One region of the Polymorphospora sp. A560 genome, then DNA from elsewhere that is predicted to be linked to it. Evidence: riboswitches for the same ligand, from Rfam matches in the RefSeq annotation. Region 1 holds a riboswitch; the other holds the start of a gene.

Region 1 (7,469 bases):
CGAGTGCCGCCGACTGATCGTCAGGCTGGCGCCGGCGTCGAGACGGCGCGTGGTGAGCTTGAAGACCTTCGGGCTCAGCGTCCCGTTGGCCCGCCGGTGGTGGACGACGTAGTCGATCGCCACCGCCGCGAGATCCGGCCCCCGGTTCTCGAGCGTGACCTCGAAGAGCAGGTCGCCGCCGGACGCCACCACAGCCGCGCCGAGCACCGGTCCGGTGACGACGATGTCGGGCGCCGGACCGAACCCGAGCAGCCCGAGCGCCGCCGGATCACCCTTCTTGACCAGCGTACGCAGCCCGTGCCGGACCACCTTCGCGGTGTGCTCGTCCGCCTGATCGAGCCAGCGGGCCGCGGTCGCCGTGGCCAACTCCGGATCGATGCGGCTCAGGTCGTTGAGATGGTTGGCGACCGAGCGGCGGACGTACTCCGAATCGTCGCGGTAGAGCGCGTCGAGCACGGTGGCGGTGGCCGCCGGGCGGTCGAACAGCGCCCGCACCCGCCGCGCCCAGGGCAGGTAGGGGCGGGTGCCCTCGCTGGCCAGGCGCCGCACGTGCGGGTCCGGGTGCCGGGTCCACTCCTGTGCCACGGCCAGCGTGCGGTCGAGGTCGGCGGCGAGGAACGACCGGACCGCGAACTCGGCGGTCAGCCGCGGGGTCAGGTCGGCGAGCAGGGCGAGTCCGGCGTCGAAACGGTCGGCCGGCCCGGCGTCGAGCGCGCGCCGCGCGACGGCCTCGGTGACCGGCCAGATCATCCACCCGGTGAATTCGGGCCGCTCCAGGGCGGCACGTACGACCGCCGCGAACCCGTCGTAGTCGTCCGGCAGATCGGTCAGCAGCGCGTCGCGTACGTCGTGGCACCGCTCGCTGAGCGTCCGCCCCTCCAGTGCCGCCGCCGTGCGACGCAACGCCGGCAGCGGATGCCCCGGTGCCACGTCGAGCAGGCAGCGCGCCAGCCCGTCGACGGCGGTCGCGTTGAGAAGTTCGTCGGCGGTGGGCATCGGCTGACCTTTCGTGCTCGCCGCGGTCGCCGGCTTCCGGCGGCGCCGGCCGGCACCGGCGAGGCTCTCCGCCGCCAGCGGCCGGCCCGATCCTCGCACGGCGGGCGTGCTCAGGTCGCCGGCGGTCCGGAGGGAGGCGGGAGAACTTCCGGGCGCGCCGGCCGTGGCGCCTTCGGCGGGCGCGGGTGTGCCGGCGGGAAGTCGTCCGGAACCTTCAGCGGCGCCGCCGGTCCGGCCACCACCGCCGCCGGCCCGGTGCCGACGTCCGGCCCGGCGGTCCGTGGCCGCCACACCTGTTCGGCGGGCAGCAGCGAGCGGAAGTCGAACTGGCACTTCGGGCACGCGCGTAGTGCCGTCTCGGCCCGCCGGTCGCCGCAGCGCTGGCAGTACGTCACCACGGTCTCGTCGGCGTCCAGACCCTGGCAGCGCGGGCAGGCGAACTCCGGGCCCTTGCTGTTCAACTGCACCAGCCGGCCGGCCAGGACGTACGGGGTCACCACCGCGCTGATGCCGGTCGCCAGGTCGCGGGTGCGTCGGGTCCGTTCCTGGAGCCGTTCGAGTTCGGGGTTGGTCACCTTCTCCAGCCGGCAGGTGGTGCAGGTCCGCAGCGTGCGGACCGGCAGCAGGCCACGCAGCCGGGCCTGCTGGTGCAGGAAGGTCACCACCGGCACATCCTCAGGGGTGGCGGGAAACAGCGAAGCCCGGCCGTCGGCGGCGAGGTGTTCCTCGACCCGGAAGACCAGCGACTGCACCTGTGCGACGAGTGCCGGTGGCATCGCGCCGGGCCGGCTGGTGACCAGCGTGCCCACCATCAGCATGCCGTCGGCCAGTTCGGTCGGCACCTCGGCGACCGCGTCCGCCGTCTCGAAGACGAAGGTGTCCACACCGGACCGGCTGACCGACGCCCCCCGGGGCGGTGCCGAACCACCGTCGAGCAGCCGCGACGTGTGCCGCGACAGGGCCGCCTGTGCCTGGGCGGCGTGGCTGGCGGCGTTCTGCATGATGGCGACGTCGCCGGTGCCGGTGTCGCGCCACCACGGGGTGAACGAGCCCGCCGCCGACGGGTCGAGCCGGGTCAGCGCGCCGTCGACGGCGGCCAGCACGGAGCCGAAGAGTTCGACGTACGCGCTGGTCGCGCCCCAGTTGCGGCCGACCTTGCCGGGCCAGCGGTCGGCGAGCAGGACGACGATGCGGCAGCCGGTGTCGGCCGCCTCCAGCCCGATCCGCAGGCTCACCGGCAGCTTGCCCGGTGCCAGCGTGACCCCGCCGAGCTTCGAGCCGCGCACCGCCTCCAGCACGCTGAGCTGCTCGGTCCGCAGCTCGAACGACAGTTCCCGGATGGTGCGCAGCAGGTGCTGACGGGCGACGCTGGGCGGTACGGCGACCCGCCGCTCCGCCCCGGCGGCCAACCGCCCCGGTTCGAGGCCGGGCGTGCCGGCAGCCGGGCCGGCGCTGGCCTCCCCGGCTTCCGCCCAGGTCATTCCGTGGCGGAGCCGAGGCCGGCGTCGTACGGGGCCAGTTCGGTGGCGGCCGTCTCGACGTGGGTGTTCGCCGCGGTCTGGTAGTCGATCGAGGTGTCCAGGTTGGCGCCGGCGATCGAGGCGTGGTTGGCGGCGGTGTCCATCGCGCTGTCGGCGGCGTCGAAGTAGCCCTGTGCGGCGCTCTGCTGGGCGTAGTCGACGTAGCTCTGCGCCGAGTCGGCCCACGAGGCGCTGTTGTCCGCGTGCCAGTCCGACCACTGCTGGTCGCTGGTGGCGCTGGTCAGTTCACTTTGCACGATCGTCGCGGCGGGTTCCGGCACGGCGGCGGGTTCGACGGTGGGGACGACCGGTGTGACGTCCACGGCGGGTGTGTCGGTGGACAGGTAGTCGTTCCAGCCTGAATCAGTGCTCACTGCCGATCTCCAGATCTGCCGACGGACGCGACCCCGTTCGGCAACATCGTCGCAACGGCGCGCCACCGTCCTCCATCGTCCGACCGGGTGCCACCGACGGGACCGCTGGTCGCATGGACCGGACGTACCGTCGGTGGCCATCGATGCGAGGTCGTGACCTGTGCCTCATGTACGCGGCGTGGGTGGCTGGATACCGTAAGGTTCGCTACCAGCCAGAATGGCTTACCCACAACTGAATGAGTTTCCGCGTGGGGGAAGCCGGTGTGAAGCCGGCGCTGACCCGCAACCGTATGTGGTGGACTTCCACCACGAGCCGGAATGCCCGCACGGAGACGAGCGGCCTCAACTGTCGTGGTCTACAGGTTGAGCCCGGATCGACGGACCCCTGCGGGCCGGGATGCGGTGCTCACCACCGCTCCCGAAAGGCATGTCCCATGCTCCGTCGCCTTCTCGCGGCCCTCACCCCGGCCCTCGCCGGGAGCGCGGTGCTGCTCGTCGCGCTTTCGACAACACCCACCCCCGCGCCGGCCGCCGCCGTACGCGCCGACAACCCGCATTCGGCGCAGAGCGCCGCCGCCGCCAGGTGGCTGGCCGGCCAACTGGCCGACGGACGCCTGGCGGGTCCGTTCGGCGGCACCGACTGGGGCCTGACCATCGACGCGCTGATCGCGCTGGAGGCCGCCGGCACCGAGCCGGCCGCCGCCGACGCGGTCGCCGACGCGGTCGAGGCGAACGTCGACTCGTACGCGACCGGCGGCGACTGGGCCCCCGACTACCTCATCAGCGGCTCGATGGCCAAGGTTCTCGTCGCCGCCGTGGTCGCCGGCCGGGACCCGACCTCGTTCGGCAGCCACGACATGCGCGCCCGCACCCTCGACCTGATCCGTGGCGCGGACGCCGGAGCCGTGCAGGGCTGGATCTTCGACCGGTACGGCGACCAGCCGACGCAGGGCGGCAATCTCTTCGCGCAGAGCCTCGCGGTGCTCGGCCTGGCCCGATCCGGCGGTGCCCCGCAGCCGGCGGTCGACTTCCTCGTCAAGCAGCAGTGCGTCGCCGGCGGCTTCCGGCTCAATCCGGCGACCGACGGCGCGGCCTGCACCAGCGCGCCGGTGGCCAGCCAGGTCCAGGACGTCGACACGACCGCGATGGCCGTACAGGCGCTGCTCGCGGCCGACGCCGCAGGGGCCACCGGCGCGAAGGCCGCCGCCGACGCCGGCATCGGGTGGCTGCTGACCCAGCAGAAGGCCGACGGCTCGTTCCAGGGCTCGATGGGCACCGATTACTCCAACACCAACAGCACCGGCCTGGGTGGCCAGGCGCTGGCCGCCGCCGGACACATCGCCGAGGCCGACCGGGCCGCCGACTTCGTCGCCGCGCAGCAGTTGACGGCGGCCGGTGGCGGGGCCGCGGCCGCGCACGCCGGGGCGATCGCGTACACCCCGGGCTCGCTCGCGGACGCGATCTCGGGCGGCATCGCCGAGAACGAGACGGATCAGTGGCGGCGGGCCACCGGGCAGGCCGCGCTGGGTCTGGCGAAGGTGTCGCTGGCCGAGATCGGGACCGGCGGCACCGAACCGACCCCGACGTCCACGGCCACCCCGACCCCGACCGGATCGGCGTCCCCGACGACCTCCCCGACCGCGTCGCCGTCCCCGACCGCGACCGCCACCCCGACCGGTACCGCCACCCCGACCGGTACCGCCACCCCGACCGGTACCGCCACCCCGTCGCCGACCGGCCCGACCAGCCCGGCGCCGACGACCTGGGCGCCACCGCCGTCCGGTGGCGGACGGCTGCCGACGACCGGCGTCGACGTCACCTCGATCGGCGCGTTCGGCGCGGTCGTCATGCTCGCCGGGGCCGGGCTGGTCGTGGCCGGCCGGCGCCGCCGGGAGGGGGCGTGACCGCACGGACGGACCGGTTCCCGCCGACACCGGCCGGGCGCGACCCGGCGGCGGCCGGGATCCGGGTCGGGCTGCGGACGGCCGGCGCGGCCCTGGCCGCGCTGGTGCTCGCCGCTGCCGGCGCCACCGCACCCGCACCCGCCTACGCGGCCGGAACCGCCGGCTACTGCCCCGACGCCAACGGCGTCACGGTGATCGTCGACTTCCGGGAACTCGGCGGCGCCACGATCATCAGGTGTGCCTCCGGCAACCAGGCCACCGGCCTGGCGGCGTTGAAGAACGCCGGCATCCAGATCACCGGCACCGCCCGGTGGGGCGAGGGATTCATCTGCCGGATCGAGGGCAAGCCCGGCCCGCAGAGCGAACCGTGCATCGACACTCCACCGGCCAGCGCCTACTGGTCCTACTGGCACGCGCCGAACGGTGGCACCTGGAGCTACAGCCAGTTCGGGGTGCTGAACCGGACCCCGCCATCGGGCAGCTTCGAGGGCTGGTCGTTCTCGAAGGACCGGACCTCGTCCAGCAGCCCGCCGCCGCGCGTGGCGCCCCGCCGGCCGGCGGCACCGGCACCGACGCGTACCACCGCCGGCCCGCCACCGGGCGGTCAGCCCGGCGCCCCGCCACCGGCCGCCAGCCGCCCGGCCGATCCGCCGCCCGGCGGCGCGCCCGCCCCGTCGCGACCCGCGCCGCCGCCCGCCGCCCCGACCGGTCCCGCGACCACCCAGGCCACCACGCCGCCCACACCCGCCGGGCCGACGTCGGGCGCCGCACCGGCCACCACCGACCCGGGTCCGTCACCGACCCCGACCGGTACGGATCTCGCGCTGCCGCCCGAGCCCGCCGCGCGGACCGGCGACGGCGGGGGAGTGCCGTTCGCGACGCTGGCCGGCGGCGTACTGCTGGTGGCACTCGCCGGCGGTGCGGTGTGGACGGCCCGGCGCCGGCGGGCCGCGACCGGCACCGAACCGCCGGACCAGGTCTGAGGTGACCGCCCCGGTACGAGTGCCGCGAAACCTGCACCCCGGCGCCTGGTGGCTGTGGGCACTGGGGCTCGCGGTCGCGGCGAGCCGCACGACGAACCCGCTGCTGCTGGCGCTGATCCTGGCGGTCGCGGCGTACGTCGTCGCGGCCCGCCGCGGCACCGCGCCGTGGGCCCTCGGCTTCCGCCTCTACCTGTGGCTGGGTGGCATCATCGTCGTCTCCCGGGTGCTCTTCCGGGTCGTCTTCGGCGGCGGGCAGGGCGACACCGTGCTGTTCACGCTGCCGCAGATCCCGCTACCGGAGTGGGCGGCCGGCATCCGGCTCTTCGGGCCGGTCGCGGTCGAGCAACTGCTCGGCGGCTTCTACGACGGGCTGCGACTGGCCACCATGCTGATCTGCCTCGGCGCGGCGAACGCCCTGGCCAACCCGAAACGGATGCTGCGGGCGCTGCCCGGCGCACTGTACGAGGTCGGCGCGGCCGTCGTCGTCGCTCTCTCGGTCGCCCCGCAACTCGTCGAGAGCGTGCTGCGGGTACGCCGGGCCCGGCGGCTGCGCGGCGGCACCGGGCGCGGCCTGCGGGCGCTGCGCGGCATCGTCATCCCGGTGCTGGAGGACGCCCTCGACCGGTCACTGGCCCTGGCGGCGGCGATGGACTCCCGCGGCTACGGCCGCCGGGGCGCCGTACCCCAGGGGTTCCGGCTGCTCACCGGCGTCCTGGTCGTCGCCGGCCTGGTCGGGGTGTGTGTCGGCGTCTACGGGCTGCTCGACGCCAGCACCCCGCGCTATCTCGGCCTGCCGATGCTCGGTGCCGGGCTGGCCCTGGCCGTCGGCGGATTCGTGCTCGGCGGCCGGCGGGTCGTCCGCTCGGTCTACCGGCCGGACCGCTGGCGTCCGGCCGAGGTGGCCGTCGCGCTGTGCGGGCTGGCCGCCGCCGGCGGCCTCTACGCCACCATCCGGGTCGACGCGGCCAACCTGTACCCGTCGCTGAGCCCGCTGTCGTGGCCGGAGATCTCCGCGCTGCCGGCGGCGGCGGTGCTGGTGGCCGTACTGCCGGCCTGGCTGGCGCCACCACCGCCGGCCGACACGCCGGTCGGCACGGCCGCTGGCCGGCCACCGGTCGGCGTGGCCGCCGGACGGGAGCGGGTATGACGATCCAGTTCACCGACGTCACGGTCACCTACGCCGACGCGCCCGCCCCGGCGCTGCGCGCCGTCACCCTGTCCATAGAGGAGGGTGAGCTGTGCCTGGTCGCCGGCAGGACCGGCGCCGGCAAGTCGACCCTGCTGCGGGCCGTCAACGGCCTCGTGCCGCATTTCACCGGCGGTCGGCTCGCCGGCCGGGTCACCGTCGCCGGCCTCGACACCCGCGAGCACCCGCCCCGCGAGTTCGCCCACCTCGTCGGTGTCGTCGGCCAGGACCCCCTCGCGGGGTTCACCACCGACACCGTCGAGGAGGAACTCGCGTACGGCATGGAACAGCTCGCCGTACCACCGCCGGTGATGCGCAAGCGGGTGGAGGAGACCCTCGACCTGCTCGGCATCGCCGAACTCCGCAACCGTCCACTGCGGACGTTGTCCGGCGGCCAGCAGCAGCGGGTCGCGATCGGCGCGGTGCTGACCGCCCAGCCCCGGGTCCTTGTGCTCGACGAGCCCACCTCCGCCCTCGACCCGACCGCCGCCGAGGATGTGCTCGCC
Region 2 (7,469 bases), 3.8 Mb from region 1:
GGCACTTCCTCGCGGCCGGCTATCTCTTCTTCTGGATCGCGATCGGCGTCGACCCCACTCCCCGGCCCCGCCCGACCCCTCCCCTGCGGATGCTGCTGGTGCTGATCAGCATGGTGCTGCACGCCTTCCTCGGCGTCGCGATCATGCAGTCGACCACGCTGCTGGCCCCGGAGTGGTTCACCGCACTGCCCCGGCCGTGGGGGCCGTCACCGCTCGACGACCAGCACACCGCCGGCGGCATCGCGTGGTCGTTCGGCGAGGTGCCGGCGCTGCTGGTCATCCTGGCCCTGCTGCGGCAGTGGATCCGCGCCGACGAACGGGAACAGCGCCGCGTCGACCGGGCCGCCGACCGGGCCGAGGCCGAAGGGGTCGACGACGCGCACGCCGCCTACAACCGGATGCTGGCCGAACTGGCCCGCCGGTCCGGGCGCGACCCCGACCGCCCGGCCTGACGTACGACCGTCAGGCCTGCGGTGCCGCCGTCCAGAAGGTGACGGCCGGGCCGTCCGCGATCTCGACCTGGATCGCACGGCCGGGGTAGCGCTGGGCCAGGACCGCCCGCCAGCAGGCCGCGATGTCCCGGGCGAGGGTCGGCAGCGCATCCTCGTACGACGTCAGGTCGCAGTCGGCGAGTGGCGCCTCGGGCGGGCGTCCGGTCAGGCGGCGCGGCGGGTGTCGGCGGTGACCTGGGCGGACGAGACCGAACGTACGATCCGCAGGCCGGGTGCCGGTTCGGCCGGCTCGGCGACGTCGTCGAAGGTGGCCCGCCAGCGGCCACGGTCCGGGCGGCGCACCGGTGGCGTGGCCGGGTCCGGCAGCACCCGCGACAGGGCCAGCACGACGAGGAAGCCGAGCACGATCAGGCTGTGGCTGAGCACCCGGGTGAACTCGACCCGGCCGCCGATCAGGTCGTCGGTGGTGAGCAGGGTCAGTACGACCACGAACGCGGTCAGGGTGGGCAGGATGCCGGTGGGCCGTACCCGGCGCAGGGCGATCCACGCGAACCCGGCGCCCAGGGCGACGTTCCAGGCCGCCGACTCGTGCCACAGGTGGTTGGCCCCTTCGACGCCGGTTACGCCGTGCAGGTGGCCGGTCGCGGTGAGCCCGCCGATCTGGGCGGCCCCGAGCAGGAACTGGGCCAGCCCGAGCACGCCGAGCACGACCCGCAGCGGCACCGCCGCCGGCCGGCCCGCCCGGGCCAGCAGGTGTCCGAGGGCGGCGCGCGCCGTACGGCGCGCCGGCAGGGCGGCCAGCACCGCGTCGTCGACCTGGAACGTGACCGGCACCGTGCTGGTACGGGTCAGCCGTGTCACCAATGCCGCATTGTCGTACCATTCCCGACACTGCGGACAAATGTCCAAATGTGCGTCAGCTGCCCCCCGCTCGACCGGACCGTCCTCGCCATCCAGGCCGGCTGACAGCGCCTCGCGACACTCATCGCACCCCATCACCCCATAGTCGGACGGCACCGCACGCCGGTTCCATCCGGGGTACACCTGTCCGGAGCGCGGATCAGGGGGCTAGCCTTTCCCCATGCAGACGCCGGACAGCGACGACGAGATCACCCGATGGGCGCTGGCCGCCGGCCGCGGTGACCGGGCCGCCGCGTCGTCGTTCATCCAGGCCACCCAGCAACAGGTGATCCGTTTCCTGGGCCACCTCACCGACGCCTCCGAGGCCGAGGACCTGGCGCAGGAGACCTATCTGCGGGCCATGAGGTCGCTGCCCCGTTTCGCCGGCCGGTCGTCGGCGAAGACCTGGCTGCTGGCGATCGCCCGCCGGGTCGCCGTCGACCACGTCCGGGCGGTCACCGTACGGCCGCGCGTCGCCGCCCTGGAGAACTGGGAGCACGCCGCCGAGGCGACCCTGGCCCGCAGCGCCCCGCACCGGTTCGAGGACGAGATCGTGCTGCGTGACCTGCTCGACGCGCTGCCCGCCGACCGGCGCGAGGCGTTCGTCGCCACCCAGGTCGCCGGGCTGAGCTACGCCGAGGCGGCCGAGGTCTGCGGCTGCCCGGTCGGGACGATCAGGTCGCGGGTCGCCCGGGCCCGGGAAGACCTCGTCACCCTGGTCCAGGAGCGCCGCCGCGACGGCCGCCACCTGCGCGCCTCCGGCTAGCCGTCGCCGGCCGCACCCGGGGGCGCGACCGGCGACGGCTGGCTAGAAGTCGTCGTCGAAGGTGACGGCGCCGGTCACCCCGACCTGATACGCCGACACCCGCCGCTCGAAGAAGTTCGACAGCTCCTGCACGTCCTGCAACTCCATGAACGCGAACGGGTTCGACGAGCCGTAGAGCGGGGCGATGTCGAGCTGGGCCAGCCGCCGGTCGGCGACGTGCTGGAGATACTCGCGCATGTCCGGCAGCGACAGCCCGGACACCCCGCCGTCGAGGAGATCCTCGGCGAACTGCACCTCGCACTCGACCGCCTCGGCGAGCATCCGCCGGACCTGTTCGGCGAGGTCGTCGTCGAACAGATCGGGTTCCTCGCGGCGTACGGTCTCGACCACGTCGAACGCGAACGCCATGTGCATCGACTCGTCGCGGAACACCCAGTTGGTGCCGGAGGCCAGGCCGTTGAGCAGGCCGCGCGAGCGCAGGAAGTAGACGTACGCGAAGGCGCCGTAGAAGAACAGGCCCTCGATGCAGGCGGCGAAGCAGATCAGGTTGAGCAGGAACGCCCGCCGGTCCTCCCGGGTCCGCAGCTCACGCAGCTCGAAGATCGAGTCGATCCAGCGGAAGCAGAACTCGGCCTTGCGCCGGATCGACGGGATGTTCTCGATGGCGGCGAACGCGGCGAACCGCTCCTCGTCGTCGGGCACGTACGTGTCGAGCAGGTTCAGGTAGAACTGGACGTGCACCGCCTCCTCGAATAGCTGCCGGGACAGGTAGAGCCGGCCCTCCGGGGAGTTGACGTGCTGGTAGAGGTTGATCACCAGGTTGTTGGCGACGATCGTGTCGCCGGTGGCGAAGAACGCGACGAGCCGGCTCACCAGGTGCCGTTCGGCCGGCGACAGCTTGGCCAGGTCGGCGAGGTCGGAGTGCAGGTCGACCTCCTCGACGGTCCAGGTGTTCTTGATCGCGTCGCGGTACCGGTCGAAGAAGTGCGGGTAGCGCATCGGTCGCAGGGTCAGGTCCATGCCCGGGTCGAGCAGCATCGGGGTACGGGTTTCGGTGGTCACTGGCAGGCCTCGCAGGACTCGGGGTTCTCCAGGGAGCAGGCGAGCGCCTCGTCGACGGGCGGCACGATCACGGCCGGCGCCGGGATGGCGGCGTCCGGGCGGGTGACCGCGACGGTCGCCTGCTGGATCCGGGTCGCCGGTCGCGACCGCAGGTAGTACGTCGTCTTCAGCCCGGACTTCCAGGCGTAGAGGTACATCGAGCTGAGCTTGCCGATGCTGGGTGCGCTCATGAACAGGTTCAGTGACTGACTCTGGTCGATGTACGGCGACCGCTCGGCGGCGAGGTCGATCAGCGCCCGCTGCGGCAGCTCCCAGGCGGTGCGGAAGAGTTCGCGGACGTCCCCGGGCAGTTCGGCGATGCCCTGCACGGAGCCCTCGGCGCGGCGGATCGCCGCCCGGACCGGCTCGGTCCACAGCCCCCGGGCCTTCAGCTCACCGACGAGCGCGGTGTTGATCTGGAGGAACTCGCCGGACAGCGTCTCGCGCTTGAACAGGTTGGAGACCTGCGGCTCGACGCACTCGTAGCAGCCGGCGATCGAGGCGATGGTGGCCGTCGGGGCGATCGCGACGAGCAGCGAGTTGCGCAGGCCGTAGCGGGAGACGCGCTCGCGAAGCGCGGCCCAGCGGTCGGTCTGGGTCGGGGTGACCCCCCACAGGTCGGGCTGGAGGTCGCCGCGGGCGGCGCGGGTCTGGCCGTACGCCGGGTGCGGGCCGGCGCGCTCGGCGAGGTCGGCGGAGGTCTCCAGGGCGGTCAGGTAGATCTCCTCGGCGATCCGGGTGGACAGTTCCCGGGCGGCGGGCGCGTCGAACGGCAGCCGGAGCGCGAAGAAGACGTCCTGCAGGCCCATGACGCCGAGGCCGACCGGGCGCCAGCGGGGGTTGCTCGCCGCCGCCGCCGGGCTCGGGTAGTAGTTGATGTCGATGACCCGGTCGAGGAAGGTGACCGCGGTGCGTACGGTGGCGCGCAGCTTCGGCCAGTCCATGTCGTCGCCGGCGACGTGGGCGGCCAGGTTGACCGAGCCGAGGTTGCACACGGCGGTCTCGGTGTCGCTGGAGACCTCGATGATCTCGGTGCACAGGTTGGACAGGTGCACCACGTTGCCGGGTTCGGCGGTCTGGTTGCACAGCCGGTTGGCGGCGTCCTTGAAGGTCATCCAGCCGTTGCCGGTCTGGGCGAGGGTGCGCATCATCCGGCCGTACAGGTCGCGGGCCTTGACCTGGCGCACGTGGCGGCCGTCGGCCTCGGCGGCGCGGTAGGCGGCGTCGAACTCCTCGCCCCACAGGTCGGGCAGTTCCGGTACCTCGTCGGGGTCGAAGAGCGACCAGACCCCGTCGGCCTCGACCCGGCGCATGAACTCGTCGGGGATCCAGTTGGCGAGGTTCAGGTTGTGGGTACGGCGGGCGTCCTCGCCGGTGTTGTCGCGCAGCTCGAGGAACTCCTCGATGTCGGGGTGCCACGGTTCGAGGTAGACGCAGGCGGCGCCCTTGCGTCGGCCACCCTGGTTGACCGCGGCGACCGAGGCGTCCAGGGTACGCAGGAACGGGACGATGCCGTTGGACTTGCCGTTGGTGCCCCGGATCAGCGCTCCCCGCGAGCGGACCCGGGACCACGAGATGCCGATCCCGCCGGCGAACTTCGACAGGTGCGCGACCTGGGCGTAGCGCTCGTAGATGGAGCCGAGTTCGTCGCGCGGCGAGTCGACGAGATAGCACGACGACATCTGGGTGTGCCGGGTGCCGGAGTTGAACAGCGTCGGCGAGCTGGGCAGGTAGGCCAGCGACGACATCAGCCGGTAGAAGGCGATCGCCTCGGCCGGGTTGGTGGACAGTCCGCAGGCGACCCGCAGCAGCCAGTACTGCGGGGTCTCCACGACCAGCCGGCTGGTCGGGTGCCGCAGCAGGTAGCGGTCGTAGACGGTGCGCAGTCCGAAGTACTCGAACCGCAGGTGCCCGTCGGGGTCGATGGCGTCGTCGAGCTTGCGGGCGTTGATCCGGACGAACTCGGCGGTCTCGTCGCCGATCAGCCCCTCGGCGTGGCCGAGCCGGATCGCCTGGCTGAACGAGGCGATGCCCTGGCCGCGTACCTCCTTGTCGACGTAGGCGCCGAGCAGCCGGGCGGCGAGACGCGAGTACTGCGGTTCCTCGCCGATCATCTCGGCGGCGATCTGGATCGACAGCCGGTCGAGTTCGGCGGTGGTGGCGCCGTCGTACAGGCCGCTGATCGTCCTGGTCGCGACCCGCAGCGGGTCGACGTCGGCGAGGTCGTCGGCCCACCGGTCGACGGCCCGGACGATCTTGTTGACGTCGACCGGCTCGGTCGAGCCGTTACGTTTGCGCACCTGCATCTGGGTCCGCCTGGCAGCGGGCGCTCCGGCGTCCGCCGGTGCCGGGGCGACCTCGGTGACCGTCACAACACTCTCCTCGCGACTTCGGTCCAGGGGTCCGGATGGCGGCGCGCGGACGACACCGACGGCCCCGCCGGGCCGGCGAGGATCACGATGGCGTCGGCCGTCCCGCGCGGCCTCGGACCACCGCGCACGGGCGTGCGCGGTGTGCTGGCAGGTCTTCGGACTCGTGGGCCGGCGCGGAGTCTCCGCGTTCGCCTACCGGCCGTCGCTTCCCAGGCGGCCCGGCTCGTGGCCGGGTGGCGCCCAGTGCTTCTGACGGCTGTCGTTCCCACTCACCGCTGCGGGGCAGTCCCGGACTCGCACCGGGTTCCCTCTTGCCTCGACCGCCCCGGACGGGCGGCCGAACCAGCTACGGGGGACACCATATATAGGGGACCCGCAAAAGTCACACCCAACATCTAGGCGCGGCGTGTCGCGTGAGACACGAAACGACCGAGCCGGGGGGCGCCCCGGAACCGACCGCGGTGCGGTACGGTCCACGCGTGCGCGCAGGATGGCGACGCGGGTCCGAACCCCCGCCCCCGACCGAGGCCCCACGCCGGTCCGGCATCGTGTCGCCGGCGGGCGCCGTGTCGCTGGCCGGCATCGTGGCCGCCGCCGCGGCAGCGGTCGGCTGGGCGGTCGGGCTGGCGGTGTTGCAGCCGCTCACCGAGCCGAGCGGCCCGGACGCGTACGCGGAGAACAACACCTACTGGGTGCGCGACCTGCGCTTCATGGCCATCGTCGCGGTCATACTCGGGCTGGTCCTGGCCGCTCGTGGGGATCGGCGGGCCACCCGGACCGGTGTCACCGCCGGCCTGCTCTGGATCGGCGCCGACGTGGCGCTGGACCGCTCCGACCTGGCCGGCTGGCCGGCGGCCACCGCGCTGGCGGTGCTCGGTTGCCTGGCCGTGGGCACGGTCGCGGCGACCGGGCGACGGTCCCGCCGTCCCGACCGCCGGGCGCTGGTCGTCGCCGCCGCGGTCGGCGTGGCCCTGACACCGCTGGCGGCGCTCATCGAATCCCCGACCGACACCGAGCCGGCGCTCACGCCGGCCGCGCTCACGGTCAGCGGGACACTGCTCGTGCTGACGGTCGGTTCGGCGCTCGCCGCCGGTGTCCTGACGGCACCGGCCGGTGTCGGCACCGTGGCGGCCGACCGGGCCATCCCGAACCACCTGCTCCGCCGGCTGGCGCCGGCCACGGCCGTGCTGGCGCTCGGCGCGGCCGGTGCGGCCTGGATCCGGCTGGTCGAGCCGTACGAGCGGCTGGGTCCGTCGCTGCTGCTCGGGGTGGTGCTGCTGGCCGGGCTCTCGCTGCTGTCCGCGCGCTGGCCCGCCGGCCGGCCCGCGTGGGACGCGCAGGGCGCGACGATCATCCTCCTGGCCATCGGCTATCCGGTGCTGACGATGTTCTGGCTGTTCCTGCTGATGTTCGGTACGCCGATCGCGACCCTGCCGACCGCGCTCGCCGGCAGTGTCCCGGTCAACTCGGCCGACACCGACTCGCTGTACGCGGCCGTCGGGTCGGCGACCGGGCTGACGATCGGGGTGCTGCTGGTGGCGGCCGACCGTGCCCCGTACGCCACCCGCGACGCGGCCGCGCTGCCCGACGGCTCCTGAAACCACCCCGCCCGGCGCCGGGAACCGGCCGTCAGCATAGTTGATCTTGTCGGGGAGCGCTCCCCGAGCGTTGACTAGGCATTGACATACCTCGAAACACGGTTCAGAGTGTCCGATTAAGAGAGCGCTCTCTCATGCGGTCGTCATCGGTTGGTAACCGGGTCGACACACCACGCCCTGTCGAAGAGGAGCTGCCATGCGTCCCACCCCGCCCCCGACCGGCCGATGGCCCGCCCGCCCCACCTGGCTACGCCTCGGCGCCCTGGGCGCCGCCCTCGTC

Evidence for each region. Region 1 has a riboswitch for cobalamin ahead of QCD66_RS03095 (LPXTG cell wall anchor domain-containing protein). Riboswitches for the same ligand answer to the same signal wherever they lie in the genome.
Region 2: it holds a riboswitch for cobalamin, as region 1 does, so the genes downstream of both, QCD66_RS19955 (ribonucleoside-diphosphate reductase subunit alpha) here and QCD66_RS03095 (LPXTG cell wall anchor domain-containing protein) in region 1, are expected to answer to the same signal.

Annotation. Positions count from the first base shown of each region.
Region 1 covers NZ_CP122282.1:663,899-671,367, forward strand. The annotation lists gene QCD66_RS03080 (DNA alkylation repair protein) at 1-996, opposite strand, end outside; gene QCD66_RS03085 (hypothetical protein) at 1,107-2,477, opposite strand; gene QCD66_RS03090 (hypothetical protein) at 2,474-2,890, opposite strand; cobalamin riboswitch at 3,112-3,235, shown strand; gene QCD66_RS03095 (LPXTG cell wall anchor domain-containing protein) at 3,325-4,794, shown strand; gene QCD66_RS03100 (hypothetical protein) at 4,887-5,777, shown strand; gene QCD66_RS03105 (CbiQ family ECF transporter T component) at 5,779-6,924, shown strand; gene QCD66_RS03110 (ABC transporter ATP-binding protein) at 6,921-7,469, shown strand, end outside.
Region 2 covers NZ_CP122282.1:4,466,256-4,473,724, forward strand. The annotation lists gene QCD66_RS19935 (cytochrome c oxidase assembly protein) at 1-452, shown strand, start outside; gene QCD66_RS19940 (zf-HC2 domain-containing protein) at 657-1,448, opposite strand; gene QCD66_RS19945 (sigma-70 family RNA polymerase sigma factor) at 1,534-2,118, shown strand; gene QCD66_RS19950 (ribonucleotide-diphosphate reductase subunit beta) at 2,161-3,156, opposite strand; gene QCD66_RS19955 (ribonucleoside-diphosphate reductase subunit alpha) at 3,177-5,591, opposite strand; cobalamin riboswitch at 5,720-5,953, opposite strand; gene QCD66_RS19960 (hypothetical protein) at 6,071-7,189, shown strand; gene QCD66_RS19965 (discoidin domain-containing protein) at 7,386-7,469, shown strand, end outside.